4 regions of the Labrys sp. HAY1-8F genome follow, and region 3 is predicted to be linked to each of the others. Evidence: riboswitches for the same ligand, from Rfam matches in the RefSeq annotation. Region 3 holds a riboswitch; each other region holds the start of a gene.
The links. A riboswitch is a leader RNA that binds a small molecule or an ion and turns the genes downstream of it on or off. The one in region 3 is predicted to bind cobalamin.
Positions count from the first base shown of each region.

Region 1: it holds a riboswitch for cobalamin, as region 3 does, so the genes downstream of both, metE (5-methyltetrahydropteroyltriglutamate--homocysteine S-methyltransferase) here and ACR9ZN_RS19015 (DUF1636 family protein) in region 3, are expected to answer to the same signal.
Region 2: it holds a riboswitch for cobalamin, as region 3 does, so the genes downstream of both, ACR9ZN_RS13285 (aromatic ring-hydroxylating oxygenase subunit alpha) here and ACR9ZN_RS19015 (DUF1636 family protein) in region 3, are expected to answer to the same signal.
Region 4: it holds a riboswitch for cobalamin, as region 3 does, so the genes downstream of both, ACR9ZN_RS13275 (ribonucleoside-diphosphate reductase subunit alpha) here and ACR9ZN_RS19015 (DUF1636 family protein) in region 3, are expected to answer to the same signal.

Region 1 is NZ_JBPGWZ010000002.1:906,236-912,186, forward strand. It holds gene ACR9ZN_RS13255 (NAD(P)-dependent oxidoreductase) at 1-667, shown strand, start outside; gene ACR9ZN_RS13260 (porin) at 738-1,904, opposite strand; gene ACR9ZN_RS13265 (fumarate hydratase) at 2,267-3,907, opposite strand; cobalamin riboswitch at 4,318-4,515, shown strand; gene metE (5-methyltetrahydropteroyltriglutamate--homocysteine S-methyltransferase) at 4,779-5,951, shown strand, end outside.
Region 2 is NZ_JBPGWZ010000002.1:917,433-923,383, reverse strand. It holds gene metH (methionine synthase) at 1-1,516, opposite strand, end outside; gene ACR9ZN_RS13295 (hypothetical protein) at 1,937-2,242, opposite strand; gene ACR9ZN_RS13290 (FAD-binding oxidoreductase) at 2,244-3,323, opposite strand; gene ACR9ZN_RS13285 (aromatic ring-hydroxylating oxygenase subunit alpha) at 3,485-4,729, opposite strand; cobalamin riboswitch at 4,847-5,052, opposite strand; gene ACR9ZN_RS13280 (ribonucleotide-diphosphate reductase subunit beta) at 5,305-5,951, opposite strand, start outside.
Region 3 is NZ_JBPGWZ010000002.1:2,152,020-2,157,970, reverse strand. It holds gene ACR9ZN_RS19030 (xanthine dehydrogenase family protein molybdopterin-binding subunit) at 1-2,143, opposite strand, end outside; gene ACR9ZN_RS19025 ((2Fe-2S)-binding protein) at 2,148-2,603, opposite strand; gene ACR9ZN_RS19020 (hypothetical protein) at 2,800-3,168, opposite strand; cobalamin riboswitch at 3,264-3,480, shown strand; gene ACR9ZN_RS19015 (DUF1636 family protein) at 3,589-3,972, shown strand; gene cobW (cobalamin biosynthesis protein CobW) at 3,969-5,003, shown strand; gene cobN (cobaltochelatase subunit CobN) at 5,003-5,951, shown strand, end outside.
Region 4 is NZ_JBPGWZ010000002.1:912,749-916,424, reverse strand. It holds gene ACR9ZN_RS13275 (ribonucleoside-diphosphate reductase subunit alpha) at 1-2,502, opposite strand, end outside; cobalamin riboswitch at 2,612-2,931, opposite strand; gene metE (5-methyltetrahydropteroyltriglutamate--homocysteine S-methyltransferase) at 3,033-3,676, opposite strand, start outside.

The DNA.
Region 1 (5,951 bases), 1.2 Mb from region 3:
TGGGCTGAAGGCCGGCCTGAAGCCGGGATCCGTCGTCGTCGACTGCTCGACCTCCGATCCCAATTCCACCCTCGCCCTCGCGGCCGAACTCGCCGAAGCCGGCATCGATTACGCCGATGCGCCGCTCGGCCGCACGCCGAAGGAAGCCTGGGAAGGCACGCTCGATACCATGGTCGGCGCAAGCGACGCCCTGTTCGAGCGCCTCAAGCCGGTGATATCAACCTGGGCCGGACGCATCGTGCATATCGGTGGCACGGGCGACGGTCACCGCATGAAGCTGCTCAACAATTTCCTGTCGTTGGGCTATGCCGCCCTCTATGCCGAGGCCCTCGCTTTGTCGCAGAAGGTCGGCATCACACCCAAACGCTTCGACAGCGTCATCCGCGGCGGCCGCATGGATTGCGGTTTCTACCAGACCTTCTCGCGCTGGGTCCTGGAGGGCGACAAGGATGCCCACAAATTCACCATCGCCAACGCCTACAAGGATCTAAGCTATCTGGAGGCGATGGCCAGTGCGGCAGGATTGGTCAATCCGATCGGCAATGCCGTGAAGAACTCGTTCGGCGTGGCGATGGCCGCCGGCGGTGCGGAGCGCTACGTGCCGATGCTCACCGACTATATCGGCAGCCTGAACGGCACCGATCTCATCCCGGCCAATCAGAACTGACCGGCGCCGAAGACAGGAACGCCGCGCCCAGGAGAGCGCGGCGTCCATGCTTTTTCCTCTATAGGCCGGATCAGAAGGTGCGGCGCAGACGCACACCTGCACCGACAGCGTCGACCGTCTTGGTGTTCGCGCCCTCCGCGTCCTTGTTCTGGTACCAGACTTCAGCGCCGGCAATGAAGCCCTTGACGATAGTGTAGTTCACCTGGCCGCCGATGACGTAATATTTGAAATTGTCGCTGACGTTGGTCGCCACGCGCGGCGCATCGAAGTCCAGGTAACCACCAAACAGCACGGCCTGCAGTTGCTTGGTAACGTTCAGGCCAGCCTCGGCCTGCACGGCAAAGCCCTTGGCGCTGTCGAGATCATATGGCGCGCCGTTGGTCGGATAGGCATCCCAGCCCCCGATACCCAGAAGCGAGGACCCATTCGGGTTGGAAGCAGCGCCGACACCGAGATAGCGCGTCGCACCATCGGCATAACTGGCTTCGACGGCCACATAGCCGCCTTCCAGAACCGGAATGTTCACATTGCCGCCGAAGCCGATCGAGTAGCCCCATTTGTCACCGTAATTCGACACGGCGGAGCGATTCTGGTGAAGAGCGCCCATGATCTGCAGGCGGCCCCAACCGTTCTTGTTGTCGTCATAGCCGATCACGCCGACGATGTCGGGCACCTGCGAACCGCCGAGGCCACGAATGTTGGCATTGCCGGTATTGCCGAAGGTTGTGGTGTTGGCACGATGATCGCGGCCATCTTCGATCGACAGGGTGGCGTAGGCCTTGTCGAATTGAGCCGTATAGCTGATCAGGTTACGCCGGCCCTGCTCGCCGAAATAAGGGGCGAAAAACTCGGCCTGATAATTGGGATCGTAGAAGGCGTAAGGCGACCAGGCGTAACCGGCCGTCAAGCCGCCAAACTGCAGATAGGCCTGACGCACCTGGAAGGTGTCGTGCGTGGCCGCACCCGCATTCGATTCAGCCTGGAGTTCGAAGAAGGAGCGCAGCATGCCCCAGTCGGTCTGGGTACGGGCATCGAAGCGGATGCGGGCATTGGTTCGAAACTGCGTCTGGCTGATGTTGCGCTTGCCCGTCGCATTGCTGGGCGCCTGCGCATACCAATAGTCGGCCCGGATCTGGCCACTGATCTTGAGGCAGGTATCGGTGCCCGGAATGTAGAAGAAGCCCGGACCGAACGCCGTACAGACCTTCACATATTCAACGGCTTCGCCCTTGCTCATGGGCAAGTCCGCAGCAGAAGCTGCGACGATGCTGAGCAATCCAGCGCCAGCGCCGAGTAAAATTGCACGAATAGACATGGAAATACCCCGATCTTATAATATAGCCCTCAATCAGGGCCGCTCTCTTCGAAAAGCTGGCAAACCAATATTCAGCCAATCGAAGAGGCGCGGTCGTTGTGCACCGCGATATCGAAGCTTTCCTCCCAGGCGAGACATTACACAATGTTAAGGTGAGTCATCGTTCTGACACAAAAGGGCTTTGTCCATGACAGTTGCGATTTTGCAACAACACGCAGAACGTGCATGAAAAAGGCCCCTCCCTTTTCAGGAAGAGGCCTCGCCGAAAAGCAGGGTGAGCGAACTCAACCCAGATTAAGTTCCTTGAAGAAATCATTGCCCTTGTCGTCGATGACGATAAAGGCCGGGAAGTCCTCGACCTCGATGCGCCAGACCGCTTCCATGCCGAGCTCGGGATATTCGAGCACCTCGACCTTCTTGATGCAGTCCTGGGCGAGGCGCGCGGCGGGGCCACCGATCGAACCGAGATAGAAGCCGCCATGCTTGGCGCAGGCCTCGCGGACCTGGGCGGAACGGTTGCCCTTGGCCAGCATCACCATCGAGCCGCCGGCCGCTTGGAACTGGTCGACATAGGCGTCCATCCGGCCCGCCGTGGTGGGGCCGAAGGAGCCCGAGGCATAGCCGGCGGGTGTCTTGGCCGGGCCGGCATAGTAGACAGGATGGTTCTTGAGATAATCGGGCATCCCCCCACCCGCTTCCAGGCGCTCGCGCAGCTTGGCATGGGCAAGGTCGCGGGCCACGATGATGGTGCCGGTCAGCGACACGCGCGTCTTTACCGGATGGCGCGACAGGGTTTCCAGGATGTCAGACATCGGCTGGTTGAGGTCGATCTTCACCACCGCCCCGCCAAGCTTGCTCTCATCGATCTCCGGCAGGAAGCGCGCCGGATTGTGCTCGAGCTCCTCGAGGAAGACACCCTCGCGGGTGATCTTGCCCATGGCCTGGCGATCGGCCGAGCAGGAAACGCCAAGGCCGATCGGCAGGCTGGCGCCATGGCGCGGCAGGCGGATGACACGGACGTCGTGGCAGAAATACTTGCCGCCGAACTGGGCGCCGACCCCGAGCGACTGGGTGAGCTTGTGCACTTCTTTCTCGAGCTCGAGGTCGCGGAAGGCATGGCCGAGTTCGGAGCCCTCGGTGGGCAGGCCGTCGAGATAGCGCGCCGAAGCGAGTTTCACGGCCTTCAACGTGATTTCGGCAGAGGTACCGCCGATCACCACCGCCAGATGATAAGGCGGGCAGGCTGCCGTACCGAGCGTGAGGATCTTCTCCTTCAGGAAAGCGATCAGGCGGTCCTTGGACAGGATGGAGGGTGTGGCCTGATAAAGGAAGGTCTTGTTGGCCGAGCCGCCGCCCTTGGCAACGAAGAGGAACTTGTAGGCCTCCTCCCCTTCCGCGGAAATGTCGATCTGGGCCGGCAGATTGGTCTTGGTGTTCTTCTCCTCGAACATCGACAGCGGTGCGAGCTGCGAATAGCGCAGATTCTTCTTCTCATAGGCATCGCGGATGCCCTGGGCGATGGCGCCCTCGTCCTCACCTTCCGTCCAGACTTTGCGGCCCTTCTTGGCCATCACGATGGCCGTGCCGGTGTCCTGGCACATCGGCAGCACGCCACCGGCGGCGATGTTGGCGTTCTTGAGGAGGTCATAGGCGACGAAGCGGTCATTGTCCGTCGCCTCGGGATCTTCCAGAATGTTGCGCAATTGCTGGAGATGGCCGGGGCGCAAGAGATGATTGATGTCCATGAAGGCCTGCTCGGCCAGAAGCCGCAACGCCTCGCCATCCACCTGCAGAATCTCGCTGCCTCCGAGCTTTTCGACCCGCACGCCCTCGCTGGTCAGCTTGCGGTAGGGCGTCTCGTCCGCTCCCAGGGGGAACAGGGGAACGTGGGGATAGCGGGAATTGGCAGCGGAATCGGCAGGCATGGAGAGGATCTCCGAACAGAGCGTTTTGCGATTTGACGGCTTCGGCAAGAATCGCAAAGACGCGTCAAAACAAGGAGCTAGAGCAAACAAGCGTTTCCGTCTAAACGCGCTTTGCTCCAGGGCTGGCAGAGGTGGCGCAGGGGTGCCACCGGTTTGGCCCTGATTTAGTCGTTTTTCTCACCGCTGCCTATGATCAATTGGAATCGTTCCATGCTGAAGCCCCCTCGGCCTTTCGTGCACGGCCAGACGAGGCACTCAGGCAGGCGCCGCCATCGACACCGGGCTTGTGGTTGCGATTGAAGCCGAGCAAAGGCCGCCGCGAGGTCGCGATCCAAGGGCAACCTATGATCGCATGGCATGCCTATATAAACATGTCTTTATGTCGACCTTGACTTTCACGACGTCTTGTCGTTTGCTTGCCCAGTCGAGGTTCTTCCATTCTCGCAATGGAAGCTAAGAGGGAAGCCGGTGCGATGCCGGCGCTGCCCCCGCAACTGTAGACGGCGAGAACTTGCCTCATCATGCCACTGCCTGCCCTGCGCAGGTGGGAAGGCAGGCAAGCTCGGTGAGCCGTGAGCCAGGAGACCTGCCCCGACGAATGTAAACGTCCTCGGGCGGGGTGTCCCGGTGGTTGCTTGACCAAGTCAATGTCCTTGGCCGCGTCAGGCGCTCCCGTACGGCCTTTGCCCCCAGTTCTTCATGGGGTCTGCCGATGTTCAAGCTTCAAACTGCCATCATGCGTGAAGGTGCAGTCGATCCGACTGCTCGACGACGAATGCGTTGCGGCGTGCCCTGACGGTACGCCGCTCCCTCCTCGATCCGATCCATTCACCACGAACCGGGACCTATCGGTCACCGGCCGGAGACGCGCATGTCCATTCCCATTTCGACGCTCGGCACGCCACGCATCGGCCCACGTCGCGAACTCAAGACGGCCCTCGAAGCCCACTGGGCCGGAAGGCAGAACGAGACCGCCTTGCTCGCAACGGCAGCCCAGTTGCGCGCGAGCAACTGGGCTCGACAGAGCCTGCTCGGCGTTACCCATATCCCGTCCAATGACTTTTCGCTCTACGATCAGGTTCTCGATATGAGCGCCGTGGTCGGTGCCATCCCCTCTCAATATGGCTGGGAGGGTGGCTCCGTCCCGCTTTCGACCTATTTCGCCATGGCGCGCGGCAGGCGGGGCCATGACGATCGTGGCCATGACGATCGTGGCCATGACGATCGTGGCCATGAGGGCTGCTGCCATGGCGGCGGCGGTGTCCCCGCTCTCGAGATGACCAAATGGTTCGACACCAACTATCACTACATGGTTCCCGAATTTCGCCGCGGCCAGGCCTTCGAACTCGCTTCGGCCAAGCCCATTGACGAATTCAGGGAGGCCGTAGCGCTCGGCTTCCACACGCACCCCGTGCTCATCGGCCCGGTGACCTATCTGCTGCTCGGCAAGAGCAAGGACGAGGGCCTGGATCCGCTCACCCTGCTGCCAGGCCTCTTGCCCGTCTATGCCGAGATCCTGCACAGGTTGGCCGCGGCCGGCGCGGACTGGGTGCAGTTCGACGAACCCTGTCTCGTGCTCGATCTCGACGAGAACGCGCGGGCCGCCCTGCGCCATGCCTATGGCGTCCTTTCCAGCACGGTCTCCGATCTGAAGATCATGATCGCGACCTATTTCGGCGGCCTCGGCTACAATCTCGACCTGGCACTCGACCTGCCCAGCGCCGGCCTGCATCTCGACCTGGTGCGGGCGCCAAGCCAGCTCGGGCAGGCGGTCGCACGAGCCAGCGCCGACAAGGTGCTATCGCTGGGCGTGATCGACGGGCGCAATGTCTGGCGGAGCAACCTGACTGCCCTTCTTGATCGGATCGAGCCGGCGGTTGCAGCCCTCGGCCCCCACCGCGTCGTCCTCGCTCCGAGCTGTTCCCTGTTCCACGTTCCCTACGATGTCGAGGCCGAGCGCGCGTTCGATCCTGAACTCCGCAGTTGGCTGGCCTTCGCCGTCCAGAAGATCGGAGAGCTGAAGACCCTGTCGACAGCCCTGGTC
Region 2 (5,951 bases), 1.2 Mb from region 3:
GTCCCTGTTCGTCGAAGGCCATCACCACCACGGCCGCGCCGTAGGCCCGCACCAGGCGGGCATGGTGAAGAAAGGCTTCCTCGCCTTCCTTCATGGAGATCGAATTGACCAGCGGTTTGCCCTGCACGCATTTCAGGCCGGCCTCGATGATTGAGAATTTCGAGGAATCGATCATAACCGGCACGCGGGCGATGTCCGGCTCGGCGGCGATCAGGTTGAGGAACTCGACCATGGCCTTTTCGGAATCGATCAGGCCCTCGTCCATGTTGATGTCGATGATCTGGGCGCCATTGGCGACCTGGTCGCGGGCGATGTCGAGTGCGGTCGCATAGTCGCCGGCGGTGATGAGCTTACGAAACTTGGCAGAGCCGGTGACGTTGGTGCGCTCGCCCACATTCACGAAGGGGATGGTCGCGTCGAGCGTGAAGGGCTCGAGCCCCGACAGCTTCATCTTGGGTTCGATCTCTGGAATCGGGCGCGGCGCGTGCCGGCCGACCGCTTCGGCGATGGCGCGGATATGCTCCGGCGTCGAGCCGCAGCAGCCGCCGACGATATTGACCAGGCCGTCGCGGGCAAAGCCCTCGATCTGCGCCGCCATCGCCTCTGGGCTCTCGTCATACTGGCCGAACTCGTTGGGCAGGCCGGCATTGGGATAGGCGCAGACGAAGGTATCCGCGACCGTGGAGATCTCGTCGAGATGCGCCCGCATCGCATTGGCGCCGAGCGCGCAGTTGAGGCCGATGGTGAAGGGTCGGGCATGCCGCACCGAATGCCAGAACGCCGTCGGTGTCTGTCCGCTGAGGGTGCGGCCGGAGAGATCGGTGATGGTACCCGAGATCATCACGGGCAGGCGCACTTCCTTTTCGCCAAACACTTCCTCGCAGGCGAAGATGGCGGCCTTGGCGTTGAGCGTGTCGAAAATGGTCTCGATCAGGATGATGTCGGCGCCGCCGTCGATGAGGCCGCGGATCTGCTCGGCATAGGCAATCCGGAGGTCATCGAAGCTGACGGCGCGATAGCCGGGATTGTTGACGTCCGGCGAGATGGAGGCGGTGCGATTGGTTGGGCCAAGCGCGCCGGCGACGAAGCGCCGGCGCCCGTCCTGCTGCTCTGCCTTGATTGCGGCTCGGCGGGCGAGGCGCGCACCATCGCGATTGAGATCGTAGACCGCCTCCTGCATGCCGTAATCGGCCTGCGCGATCGAGGTGGAGGAGAAGGTGTTCGTCTCCAATATGTCGGCGCCGGCCATGGCATAGGCGTAATGAATCGCCTCGATTGCGGCAGGCTGGGTGAGGGTGAGAAGGTCGTTGTTGCCCTTGAGATGGCAGTCGCAGCCGACGAAGCGCTCACCCCGGAAATGGTCCTCCTCGAAGCCGAGCCCCTGGATCTGCGTGCCCATCGCGCCGTCCAGGATCAGGATGCGCTCGCGCGCGGCGGCGGTAAGGGCGGCGAGGATCTCCGCGCCCCGATCGGTTGGGGCAGGCGCGGCGAACAGGGCTTCGACCGGAGCGCTCATCACAAGCTCCTATAACGGAATTACGATATCAAGATATCCTTATATGATAGCGCTGAGAAAAGAGAGGTCAAGGTGAACTATCCCGGAAGCGCCGGTTTTCTGTCTGATGATGCTGGGATGCGAGTGAGATACATGGAGGGGAAGAGGCGGACGAGACGTCCATAGGCGCTGGCTCAAGGCAGCGAGGCCTCAATTCTTTACCCTCCCCTGGAGGGGGAGGGTCGGCCTGGAAGGCCGGGGTGAGGTGATTATCCGCCCCGTTGCCGACAAAAGCGGCGGTTCTTGCGAAGAAGTTCACCCCACCCCGACACTATGGGTCGACCCTCCCCCTCGAGGGGAGGATATTATTGCGCTTTTCGCCTTGATCCCGCGCCTATGGATGTGTCGTCCGCCCTCTAGCCTCTGCTATATCTGGCTGGCTTAGGCATCTGCCCGCAAACGCCGCCGGCCTCGTCGCCGACCGACATGATCGCGCACCTCGTCGAGCAGGCTGCTCAGATGCGGCAGCAGCGGATTGTCCGGGATCGAGGCCTCGAGCAGCAGGACTTTCAGATCGACGGCTTCCCTGGCCAGGTCCGCACCGTCTTCGCGGCTGAGGATCCAGGCCAGCATCAAGGTGCGGGCTCGCTCTTCTGGCAGTGTCGGACCTTCGTCCCGAGAAGCCTCCAGGATGGAGTGCACGATGGCGGCGTCGACGTCGACGGTGTTCTGCGCGGCAATCGTCATCTCAAGCCTCGATCTCGACACGGCCGAGCGGCCGGGTGCAGCAGGCCAGCACCAGGCCGGCGGCGATTTCCTCCTCGCGGATGCCGCCCTGGTGGGTCATGGCGGTCTCCCCCGACAGACATTGTACCTTGCAGGTGCCGCACAGGCCCATTGTGCAACCGGTCGGAATGTTGAGGCCGGCGCCGCGGGCGAGCTGGAGAATGGTCTCGCGGCTGGAGGCCGGCACCTCGATGCCGGATCTGGTGAAGGCCACGCTGGCTTCGCCGGCAAGGGCTTCGTCCGCACCGATGTCCTCCATTGGAGTTTCGGCCGGCTGGAAGCTCTCTTCATGATAGCGGCGCATGTCGTAGCCATTGGCTTCGAGCATGTCCTTGACCGCTGCCATGAAAGGCGCGGGGCCGCAGCAGAACACTTCGCGCTCGCGAAAATCCGGTACGATCAAGCGCAGGGCCGGAGCGTTGAGCCGACCCTGGAAGCCGGTCCAGGCTTCATGGGCCTCGGTCTCTTCCACGATCCAGGCGAGGCGCAGGCGCTGCATGCGTCCGGCCATGCGCTCCAACTCCTTGCGGAAGATGATCTCGCCCGGCCGGCGTGCGCAGTTGACGAAAGCGATATCGGTGGCGGCGCCGTGGTCTTCGGCAAAACGGGTCATCGACATCATCGGCGTGATGCCGGATCCGGCCGAGATGAAGAGGTATTTTTCCGCCGGATGACGAGAGAAGCTGAACTGGCCGAGCGGGCCGTAGGCCTTCAACCGCGTGCCGGGTTTGAGGTTGTCCAGCATCCAGCGCGTGCCGATGCTGGAGGCCTGCGCCTTGGCGGTGACGCTGATAGAAAGCGGGCGGGAAGGGCTCGACGACAGCGTATAAGTGCGCAGCACCGGCCCGGCTTCGGCCGGGATTTCGAGCGTGATGAACTGGCCCGGTTCGTAGCGGAACCAGCCTTGTTCGGCGGCGCGGAAGGTGAAGGTCGCGACGTCGCGGCCCTCATGGATGATCGAAACGCATTCGAGCGCCTGGCTCTGATCGTTCCAGGGCGGCGTTTCGTCGATATGCCTGAATTTTTGTGTAGCGATCGGCATGATGTCTGCCCTTGTATATGTCGGTTTCGCTAACACCCTCCCCTGGAGGGGGAGGGTCGACGCGAAGAGTCGGGGTGGGGTGATTTTCACCGGCTGCTGTGTTTCTCAGCCCACCCCGTACTTCGTCCGACTCTCCCCCTCCAGGGGAGGGTGAAAAGGCGCTAGGCCACGCTGCGCAGGCGGACGCCGTCGTTACCCAGCGCCGCTTCCATGGCGTTGCGATACCACTCGACGAACTGCATAACGCCACCCTCGTGTTCGGGGGCGTAGGGTCCGGGCGTGTAGACGGGCGAAGAGACGCCGAGCTGGTTTTCCTCGACGATCTGGCGGTCCTGGTCGTTGGTCATCTGCCAGACATAGGTGAGTTCATCGAGATTATAGTCGACCCCTTCGACCGCATCCTTGTGCACCAGCCATTTGGTGGTGACCTGGGTTTCCTTCGGCCCGATGGGAAGCACGCGGAAGCTCACGGCATGGTCGCCCAACGCGTGGTTCCAGGTGGTGGGATAGTGGAAGAGCAGGAGGGCGCCGATATTGCCTTCTTCGATCGTCGGGCTGAGGGGGCGTTGCACCGCCGGCTTGCCCGACATCGTATAGCTGGCGGCATTGCGCAGCAGCGGCATGCGGGCCATGCGGAACTGGCCGTCACCGGAAATGCTGAAGGTGCTGGGCAGGCCGGCTTCCTCGCAACGCCGCCAATGCTGGCCGATGAGCGGATCCTTGTCGGCACCCTGGATACCCGTCACCGTCGGGGCTTCTGGGAAGGTACGGCAAAGCTCGGGATGATTACCCGCGCAGTGGTAGCACTCGCGGTTGTTCTCCCACACCAGCTTCCAATTGCCCTTTTCGACGATGGTGCTCTCGAAGGCCACCTTGGTGTTTTTCAGGCCATGCGGTGCCAGATAGGGCATGGCGCCGGCGCGGAAGGTCTCGAAATCGGGTGCCTCCTTGGCAAGGCAGATCCAGATATAGCCGGCCACGCTCTCGCAATGCACGGGCTTCAGCCCATATTGCGCGGCGTCGAAGCCGGGGCCCATGTCGCGGGCGAACAGCAGGCGCCCGTCGAGCTCGTAGGTCCACTGATGATAGGGGCAGACCAGCTTGGCGACGCTGCCGCGCTCGGCCGCGCAGAGCCGTGATCCCCGGTGCCGGCAGGAATTGTGAAAGGCGCGGATGGCGCCGTCACCGGAGCGCAGCACGATCACCGGATAGTCGCCGACCTGGAGAGTGAAATAGCTGCCCGGCTTGCCGAGCTCGCAATCATGGCCCGCGAACAGCCATTCACGGTACCAGATGTTCTCCATATCCAGCCGGAAGTACTCCGGGTCTGTGTAGAATTTGCCCTCGAGCGTGGTGCCCGGTTGATGGGTCCGGAGGCGGCCCAACATGTCCTGATGCGCTGTCATGTCAAAATCCCGCGTGACAACCAATGCGTTGACTTGGCAGCGGGATGGGAAAGCGGCTCGGCGATCCGCGCCGGTGAAAAGGCGCAGCCAAACCTCCTCCCGGAACGCCCACCGCGTCCGTCGGTTTCCTTCGCGGCTGGTTTCCGGGCTCAGGAGCGGCCTTCCGGCCCGATCGCGACGCCTTCCCAGGTCTTCCCGACCCAGTGGCACCTGCCGCGATCTTCTCCTCTACCGTTGCGGGGGCAGCGCCGGATTCAGACCGGCTTCCCAAATTCTCCAGTCCGCCTTGGGGGCGAACCGGCACCTCGAATGAGGATTAGAATACATCGAGTCGGCGCACCGACTAGAGGCGATGCGACGGATGATGGTGTGTTCAGGACATTGTCACCGAGAGCTTGAGGAAGGAAGGTCGGGAAGGAGACATTGAATGTCCATCATTCCCCGCATGGCGGGGGATGATGGAGCAACCTGTCCCACTCCTTTCGAGATGTTGGAATCTGAAATCTGGATGAGGGGTCATGATGCCCCATCCCAGCTTTCCTCCGATTTGTTCCGAAGACCTCGAAAGCGTGCCTTCAATCCCAGCTCAGCGCGCCACCGTTCTGATATTCGATGACACGCGTCTCGAAGAAGTTCTTCTCCTTCTTCAGGTCCATCGCCTCACTCATCCAGGGGAAGGGGTTCTCCACGTCCGGGAATACCGGCATGAGCCCGAGCTGGGCGCAGCGCCTGTTGGCGATGAAATGCATGTATTGTTCGCAGGACACCGCGTTGAGGCCGAGGAAGCCGCGCGGCATGGTGTCCCGGCCATAGGCGGCCTCCAGTTCAGCGGCTTCGCGGATCATCTGCTGGAGATCGGCTTGGAAGGTCAGCGTCCACAGATGCGGGTTCTCGATCTTGATCTGGTTGATCACGTCGATGCCGAAGTTTAGATGGATGCTCTCGTCGCGCAGGATGTACTGATACTGCTCGGCGATCCCCACCATCTTGTTGCGCCGGCCGAGCGAGAGGATCTGGGCAAAGCCGGTATAGAACCACATGCCCTCGAAGATGACGTAGAACGCGACGAGATCGCGCAGGAAGGCCTGGTCGGCGTCCGGCGTGCCGGTCTTGAAATCGGGATCGTCGAGATGCTGGGTATGCTTGAGCGCCCAGGCCGCCTTGTCGGTGATCGAGGGGATCTCGCGATACATATTGAAGAGTTCGCCCTCGTCGAGCCCGA
Region 3 (5,951 bases):
GGATGCGCTTGCCGGTAGCGGCGAAGATCGCATTGCAGACCGCCGGGGCGATCGGCGGCGTGCCGGGTTCACCGATCCCGCCCCATTTCTTGCCGCCGCTGAGCACGAGATGTGTCTCGATGACAGGCGCATCGGCAAGGCGGGCGACCTGGTAGTCGTCGAAATTGCCCTGCACCACCGCGCCCTTCTCGATGGTGATCTCGCCGAACAGGGCGGCCGAGAGGCCATAGATCACCGCGCTCTCGATCTGCATCTCCACGGTGAGCGGATTGACGACATGGCCGCAATCGACGGCTGCTACCACGCGCTGAACCTTCACCTCACCCTGCGGGCTGACGGCGAGCTCGACGACCTCGCCGACGATGGTGCCGAAGGATTCATGGATGGCGATGCCGCGCCCCTGGCCCTTGGGCAGCGGCTTGCCCCAATCGCTCTTCTGAGCCAGCGTATCGAGCACGGCGAGAAAATCAGGCTTGCCCTCGAGGAGCTTGCGCCTGAAGCGATACGGATCCTGGCCGGCGGCCAGCGCCAGTTCGTCGATGAAGCTCTCCAGGGCGAAGGCATTCTGCGACGAGCCGACCGAACGCCAGAACATCACCGGCACATGGGTGTTCTTGAGGATGCAGTCGACCTGGGCCGCGCCGGAGCGGTAGGGCATGTTGGCAAGGCCCTCGACCGCGGAAGGTTCGACCCCGTTCTCCACCTTGCCCCAGCCGAGCGAACGCTGGATGGAACCCACGGCTGTGCGGACATGGATTGCGGCCGGCAGGCCGTCGTCACCGAGGGATGCCTGGAAGCGGATGGCGGCCTGCGGGCGATAGCGGTCGTGGCGCATGTCCTCCTCGCGCGTCCACACCAGCTTCACCGGCTTGCCCACCGCTTTCGACACCGTCACGGCCTGCACGAGTTCGTCGTTGACGGCGCGCCGGCCGAAGCCGCCGCCGAGGAAGCAATTGTGAATCTCCACCTCGGAGGGCGCGACACCGGCCGCCTTGGCGGCGAGCTGGAGCGCCATGTCGGGATTCTGCGTGCCCATCCAGACCTCGACCTTGCCGTCATGGACATGGGCGGTGCAGTTGAGCGGTTCCATCGGCGCATGGGCCAGATGCGGCGCCTGGTAGAGGGCGTCGACACGCTTGCCGCGAGCGAGGGCGGCGTCGACATCGCCTTCCTTGCGCGCCGTGACGGCGGGGCCGTCGAGGGCTGCGACATAGTCGGCATCGAAACCCTTGCTGTCCGTATCGGCGGCCGAGCCTTCTTCCCATATCACGGGCAAGGCGAGTGCCGCTTCCTTGGCGCGCCAGAACCGGTCGGCCACCACGGCGAGGCCGCTCTCGATCGGCACCACCGCCAGGATGCCGCGGCGCCCCTTGATGGCGGCTTCGTCATGGGATTTCACGCGGCCGCCGAAGACGGGACAGGTCACCACGGCGGCATAGACCATGTCAGGCAGGCGGATATCGATGCCGAATTGCGCCGCCCCCGTCAGCTTGGGCGGCGTATCCAGACGCGCCAGCGGCTTGCCGATCAGCGTGAACTGTTCGGGCGTCTTGATGGCCGGCTCCCTCGTCAGCGTGACCTTGGCAGCCTCACCGGCCAGCTCGCCAAAGCGCAGGCTGCGATTGCTGGCCTGATGCAGCACCTTGCCGGCATCGACGCTGCAGCTTTCGGCCGCCACCTGCCAGCGCGAGGCAGCAGCCTGCACCAGCCTTTCGCGGGCATTGGCGCCAGCTGCCTGCAGGAATTCGCGCGAGCGGCGCACGGCGCCCGAACCGCCGGTACCCATGCGCTTGTAGACGGTGTTCTCGCGCAAATTCCGGTTGGCCGAGGCGTATTCGGGCTTCACCTTGGCCCAGTCGCAACCAAGTTCCTCGGCGACGATCATCGGCAGGGCCGTGAAGATGCCTTCGCCCATTTCCGATTGCGCCACGCGGATGATCACGGTGTCGTCGGGCTCGATCAGGATCCAGGCATTGATCTCGCCGTCGGTGGAGGCACCGCCCCAGGGTTGGTCGGCGATATCAAGGGCCTTTGATGCAGCGGGGATGAACCCGCCGATCATCAGGCCGCCGGCGGCAGAGAAGCCGATGGCGAGAAAGCTGCGCCGGCTCAGCGCGGTGGACGTGCGGTCGATCGCGTTCATGGCCTCATCCCTTCATCAGTTCGGCGGCGCGATGGATGGCGGCGCGAATGCGCGGATAGGTGCCGCAACGGCAGATATTGGTGATGCCGTTGTCGATATCCGCGTCGGTGGGGGTAGGCGTATCCTTCAGGAAGGCGACGGCGGCCATGATCTGGCCCGACTGGCAATAGCCGCATTGCGGCACATCCTCGGCGAGCCAGGCCTGCTGGACCGGATGCTTGCCGTCCGCCGACAGGCCTTCGATCGTGGTGATGGTGGCGCCGTCGACGTCACCGATCTGGGTCTGGCAGGAACGGATTGCGGCGCCGTTCACATGGACGGTGCAGGCGCCGCATTGGGCGATGCCGCAGCCGAACTTGGTACCGGTGAGGCCGAGTTCATCGCGTAGGACCCAGAGCAGAGGGGTCTCGGGCTCGATGTCGAGCCGGTGGACGGTCGAATTGACGGTGATGGCAACCATGGGCAGGCCTTCCAGCGGCTGATGCCGGGCAGAAGTGCCGGGCCCATCGGCGTCGGCCTTCTGGTGGGCGATTGCGGAAAGGCAGAATTGTGGCGGCAATCATGGCGGCGGGGTGACGGGTAACGCAGACGTGAGAGTTTGTGCAGTCTGGAAACGGTCGAGAAATGTGGCTGCCAGTTGCGAAGGGGCCCCCGGCCTATTGCTTGAACCAGATCCGGCTATAGCCGAGCGCGTCGCCGGCGATGGCGACGAGGACGCCGACCGAGACGAGGATGAGGCCGATCATGAAGGTGCGCACGATGCGGCGATAGACTGGCGCCTCCAGTGATTTGACCGAGAGCATGCCGGCCAGCGCCCAGACTTGGAAGATGATGCCGCCCCCGATGAGAAAAACGGCGGCCAGGTCTTCCGGGATCCAGGTTCCTGGCTGCGATGCCCAGTTGTTGAGAAAGCCCAGCGAGAAGGCGAGCACGACGCCGATGGCCGTCACCGAACCGCCACGGAAGATGACGTCGATCTTCTGCGGCTCGGATGACGGTATCGGCGGCAGCTTCTCTTCGGGCATGGCAACCTCGTTGGTGTGGCGACGTCGCCGCCCTTTATGCCGGATTTTGCGCGTGCTTTGGAAGCGGGAACATTGACAAGCCCGTCCGCACACCCCTTATGTCAGCCACGATCGGTCTCTCGTTATGAGAGAAGAGGGAATGCGGTGCGGATGAAGAGCAGCCAGTCGATGGCTGCCTTGGATGCCAAAGCCGCGGCTGCCCCCGCAACTGTAAGCGGCGAGCGCCCCGCCTCGAGGCCACTGGGTAACCGGGAAGGCGGCGGGGGGCGATGAGCTGCGAGCCAGGAGACCTGCCGTTCGCAACCTTGTCACCGGTCCGGGCGGGGCGCCTCGGAGGCCGGTTCCGTTTTCCCGGACGATCGTCGGCCTCGCCGTCGGTCCCGCGCCCTCCATCCGCTTCGGCGGCGATGAACAGGGCCGATGCCACAAACACCTCTTCCAGTTCGGCTGCTCGTCTGCGTGACCTGCAGGCGCGAGGGCGACGATCCCGACGCGCCGCGCCAGGGGGCACGGCTGCGCGATGCGCTCGCCGGCATGCTGCCTGAAGGCGTCGAGTTGCAGCCGGTCGAATGTCTGGGCAATTGCAAGCGCTCCTGCACGGTGGCGCTCACGGCCGAAGGTACCTGGACCTATGTCTTCGGTGATCTCAGTGCCGAGAGCGGCCCCGACGTCCTCACCGGCGTCAGCCTGCTGGCCCATTCCACCGACGGCCTGATGCCCTGGCGCGGCCGTCCTGAAGTCTTCAAGCGCAGCATGATCGCGCGCATTCCACCCATGCCAACTCTCAAGGACGCCGCCGAATGAACGCGCACACCAAAGTTCCCTGCACCATCGTCACCGGCTTTCTCGGAGCCGGCAAGACGACGCTGATCCGCAATCTGCTGGCCACCGCCAATGGCCGCAGGCTGGCGCTGATCGTCAACGAGTTCGGCGATGTCGGCGTCGACGGCGATATCCTGAAGTCCTGCGGCATCGAGAGCTGCCCGGAAGACGCCATCGTCGAACTCGCCAATGGCTGCATCTGCTGCACCGTGGCGGATGATTTCGTGCCGGCGCTGGAAATGTTGCTGTCGCGCCCCAACCCACCCGAGCATATCGTGATCGAGACCTCAGGCCTCGCTCTGCCCAAGCCGCTGGTCAAGGCCTTCAACTGGCCGGCGATCCGTTCGCGCGTCACCGTCGACGGCGTCATCGCCGTGGTCGACGGCGCCGCGGTTGCGGCCGGACGCTTTGCTGATGATCCGGAAGAGCTCAAGCGCCAGGCCGAGGGCGATGCCTCCCTCGACCACGACAATCCGCTCGAGGAGGTCTATGAGGACCAGCTCCTCTGCGCCGACCTCGTCGTGCTCAACAAGGCCGATCTCCTTTCCGCCGGCGAAGCCGACAGCGTGGAGAAGGATATCGAGAAGACGGTGCCACGCGCCGTCAAGGTGGTGCGCACCTCCGAGGGCCGCATCGATGCCGCCGTGCTGCTCGGCCTCGGGGCCGCGGCCGAGAACGATCTGGAGGCGCGTCCCTCCCACCACGACCACGAGGCCGAGCACGACCACGACGACTTCGATACCTTCATCGTCGACCTGCCCGCCATTCTCGATGCCGATGCCCTGGTGGGCAAGCTGAAGGCGGCGGCCGAGGAACATGATATCCTGCGCATCAAGGGCTTCGTCGCTGTCGACGGTAAGCCGATGCGCCTCTTGGTCCAGGGCGTCGGCGCCCGTTTCTCGCAGCATTTCGACCGCGCCTGGGCGCCGGAGGAAACCCGTTCGAGCCGCCTCGTCATCATCGGCGAGAAGGGTATCGACCAGGCCGGCATCCGCAAGACGCTGGAGGGCTGATGCATCTGCTGCCGGCCGATACGCGTTCGCTCGACGCCAGCGAGGCCGCCATCGATCTGGGTCAGGCACCCGGCGCGATCGTGTTCGCCTCGCTGACCGATAGTGACCTCGCTCTGGCGGCCGCTTCCGGCCTTGACGATTTGCGCCTGGCGCCGTTGCAGAAGCTGCGCCATCCGATGTCTGTTGACCTCTATATCGAGAAGACTGCTCGCCATGCCAGGGTGATCGTGGTGCGCCTGCTCGGCGGACTCGATTATTGGCGCTATGGCGCGGAGGAACTGGCCGCGACGGCACGCAACAATGGCATTGCGCTTGCCTTGATTCCCGGTGACGACAGGCCCGATGGACGCCTGTCCCAGCTCTCCACCGTGCCCCAGGATGCCCTGGACCGGCTCGCGTATTACTGGCGTGAAGGCGGCCCGCAAAATGCCCATGCCTCGCTGCTTTATGCCGCAAGGTTGGGCGGTTGCGATTTCGGCGAACCGGAAGCGCCGGTCGCCGTGCTGAAATATGGGGTGTTCCTTGGAGCGCAGGCGTCCTCGCCTCGACCCTCCCCATCGAGGGGAGGGTATGGGCGCGCTGTCATCGTGTTCTATCGCTCCATCCTGCTCTCTGCCGACACCGCCCCCATCGAGGCCCTGGCGCGGGCACTCGGTGCCGAGGGCCTCGCCGCCACGGCGCTTTATGTCGGCTCGCTCAAGGATGGGGAGACGGCGGCATGGGTGCGCCGGCAGCTTGAGGACCTTCAGCCCCGGGTGATCCTCAATGCCACTGCCTTCTCGGCCCTGGCCGACGACGGTGCTTCGCCGCTGGACGTGGCCGGCTGCCCCGTCCTGCAGGTGATCACCTCCTCCTCGGCGCAGGAGGCCTGGGAAGCCTCGACCCGCGGGCTGTCGGCCAGCGACCTTGCCATGCATGTCGCCTTGCCGGAACTCGATGGCCGCCTTT
Region 4 (3,676 bases), 1.2 Mb from region 3:
AGAGCCGTCGAAATATTTGAGATCGGAGATCATGACCTCGTCCCACAAGCCCCGTGCCTTGAGATCGTGGACCAGGGCCGAGGTCACCACTGTGAAATCGCCCGACATGTTCGATTTCACGAAGAGGTTCTGATAGGCCGGCTCGATTGACTGGGACACGCCGCAGATGTTGGAGATCGTCGCCGTCGGCGCGATCGCCATGGTGTTGGAATTGCGCATGCCGACGGTCTTCACCCGCTCGCGCAGGGCGTCCCAGGGCAGGGTCGTGCCGGTGTCGAAGGCCACGTTGTCGCGCGTCTCGGCCAGCAGGCCGACCGAGTCGATCGGCAGGACGCCCTGCGACCACAGCGAGCCATCGAAACTGGGGTAGCGACCGCGCTCGGCCGCCAGGTCTGTTGAGGCCGAGATGGCATGGAAGGACACGGCTTCCATGCTCTCGTCGGCAAAGCGCACGGCGGCTTCGGAGGCATAGGGCAGGCGCAGGGCCTGCAGGGCATCCTGGAAGCCCATGATGCCGAGACCGACGGGCCGGTGCTTGAGGTTGGAACGCCGTGCCTCGGGAATGGTGTAGAAATTGATGTCGATGACGTTGTCGAGCATGCGCATCGCCGTCGTCACCGTCGCCTTGAGCTTGTCGAACATCAGGCCGTCGGCGTCGACATGGGCAGCGAGGTTGACCGAGCCGAGATTGCACACGGCAACCTCGTCATGGGAGGTGTTCAGCGTAATTTCGGTGCACAGGTTCGAGGAATGTACCACGCCGACGTGACGCTGGGGCGAGCGGATGTTGCAGGGGTCCTTGAAGGTGATCCAGGGATGCCCGGTCTCGAACAGCATGGTCAGCATCTTGCGCCAGAGATCGATGGCCCGGATCTGCCTGAAGACGCGGAGCTCGCCGCGCGCGGCGCGTGCCTCATGCGCCTCATAGGCGACCTTGAAGGCGGGACCGTAGAGGTCGTGCAGGTCCGGCGTTTCGTCCGGTGAGAACAGGGTCCAGGGGCCATCCTGTTCCACACGTTCCATGAACAGATCCGGCACCCAGTTGGCGGTGTTCATGTCATGGGTGCGGCGGCGGTCGTCACCGGAGTTCTTGCGAAGATCGAGGAATTCCTCGATGTCGACATGCCAGGTCTCCAGATAGGCGCAGACCGCGCCCTTGCGCTTGCCGCCCTGATTGACGGCGATTGCGGTATCGTTGGCGACCTTGAGGAAGGGCACCACGCCCTGGCTTTCGCCATTGGTGCCTTTGATATGGGCGCCGAGCCCACGCACATTGCTCCAGTCATTGCCGAGGCCACCGGAATATTTGGCGAGCAGCGCATTGTCCTTCACCGCCTTGAAGATACCTTCGAGGTCGTCGGACACAGTGGTCAGGAAGCAGGAGGAGAGCTGGGCGCGCAGCGTTCCCGAATTGAACAAAGTCGGCGTCGAGGCCATGAAGTCGAAGGAGGAGAGAAGATCGTAGAACTCGATCGCCCGTGCCTCCCGGTCGATCTCGCGCAAGGCCAGGCCCATGGCCACGCGCATGAAAAAGGCCTGCGGCAGCTCAAAACGCGTGCCGCGCACATGCAGGAAATAGCGGTCATAAAGTGTCTGCAGCCCGAGATAGTCGAACTTGAGATCGCGTTCGGGCTTGAGGGCAGCGGCAAGGCGGGCGAGGTCGAAGCGGCCGAGCTCCGGGTCGAGCAGTTCGTTGGCGATGCCGACGCGGATATAGTCATGGAAATACTCGGCGTAGCGGGTCGCCATCTCGGCCTGCGTCGCCTGGTCGGGATGGCCTCCGACGAAGCTGAGCGCCTCGCGGCGCAGCTTGTCGTTGAGCAGCCGGGCGCTGACCTTGGCGTAATCAGGTTCGGTCTCGATCAGGGTGCGGGCGGCGAGGATCGGCGCGATCGCCAGTTCGTCCTGGCTGATGCCGTCATAGAGATTGCGCTGCGTCTCGTTCAGCACGGTCTCTGCATCGGTGTCGGCAAGACCTGCGCAGGCTTCGCGCACCAGGGCGGTGAGGCGCGCGTGGTCGAGCGGTAACAAGGAGCCCTCCGCCGTCTTCATCCGCAGGGCAGGGGCGATGGCGGTCCGTGCCTCTGTCTCGGTTGCTCGTTCCAGGGCGCGCTCTTGGGCGTGCTGTTCGCGATAGAGCACATAGGCACGCGCCACCTTGTGGTGTTCGCCGCGCATCAAGGCGAGTTCAACCTGGTCCTGGATGTCCTCGATATGGAAGGTTCGGCCCGCATCGGCACGGCGGGTCAGGCCGGCAACGATCTGGGCCGTGAGTTCGGCGACAATGTCATGCACCCGGCGCGAAGCAGCGGCCGAATTGCCCTCGACGGCGAGAAAGGCCTTGGTCAGGGCCACCGAAATCTTGGAGGCATCGAAAGGCGTGACGCCGCCGTTGCGGCGAATGACCTGATAGCCCGGTTCCGAGGCCGGCTTCGCCCTATCGGCGCCGGTAGCCGGAAAAGGCGTCTTTGTGGTCGTGGCAGTTTCGAGATCGAGAGACATTCGGCAAACCCCAAAATGTTGGAGGCTTGGGCCGAAGGAACGCGTTCCGCGTCGGCGCAGGCATATGCGCCACGAGCAAAGCGATCCGTCGGGGCACCCCGCCCGAGGAAACGATAACCAGCCACAGGCAGGTCTCCTGGCTCGCGGGTCGTTGCGAACTGTCTGCCTTCCCGGCGAAGGGCGGGTTGAACCCGCCTTCCGGCCAGTGGCACAGCGACAGCCCGCTCTCCGCTTACAGTTGCGGGGGCAGCCCCGGCTTTGCCCTAGAGCGTCTTGTGTTTTGAAGCGTCGCTTCAAATCGAAAAGACGCGTCGAACAAAAAGTTCGAGGAAAAAAGCGTTTTCACCAAACGCGCTTTGCTCTCGGGCTCACCGGATTCCCTCTTAGCCTCGGACAGCGAATCCGAGGACCTGTGGATACAGCATCTAGTATGTCTGGGTGCCTCTATGTCAATACATGGTGTGTGATGCCCTTTTTTTCAACGGGGACAAGGCGTGCCGGAGGACGAAATTTGTCCCCCGGCAGGTTTTTCACGCGGACGCCGCCACTCTCGCTGGAGCGGTCTCTTCACGAAGTTTGCGGGCGGCGGCAACCATGTTGACGAGGGCCGGGCGGACCTCGTCCCAGCTGCGGGTTTTCAGGCCGCAATCGGGGTTGACCCAGAGCTGATCGCCGGCGATCCGCTCGCGTGCCTTGGCAAGGAGGTCGCGCATCTCCGCCACGGTGGGGCAGCGGGGAGAGTGGATGTCATAGACGCCCGGCCCGATCTCGTTGGGGTAGCGATAGGCCCGGAACGCATCGAGAAGTTCCATTTTGGACCGGGCAGTCTCGATCGAGATCACGTCTGCATCCAGGCCTCCAACGGCATGGATGATGTCGTTGAACTCCGAGTAGCACATATGGGTGTGGATCTGCGTGGCATCGTCGACGCCTGAGGCGGCGAGGCGGAAACAGGCGACCGCCCAGGTCAGATAGGCCTCCTTTTCGGCGTGTCTGAGCGGCAGGCCCTCGCGAATGGCCGGCTCGTCGATCTGGATGATGCGGATGCCGGCCCGTTCCAGATCGCCGACCTCGTCGCGCAAGGCGAGGGCGATCTGCCGGCAGACCTGCTCGCGCTCGAGGTCGTCCCGCACGAAGGACCATTGCAGCATGGTGACCGGTCCGGTCAGCATGC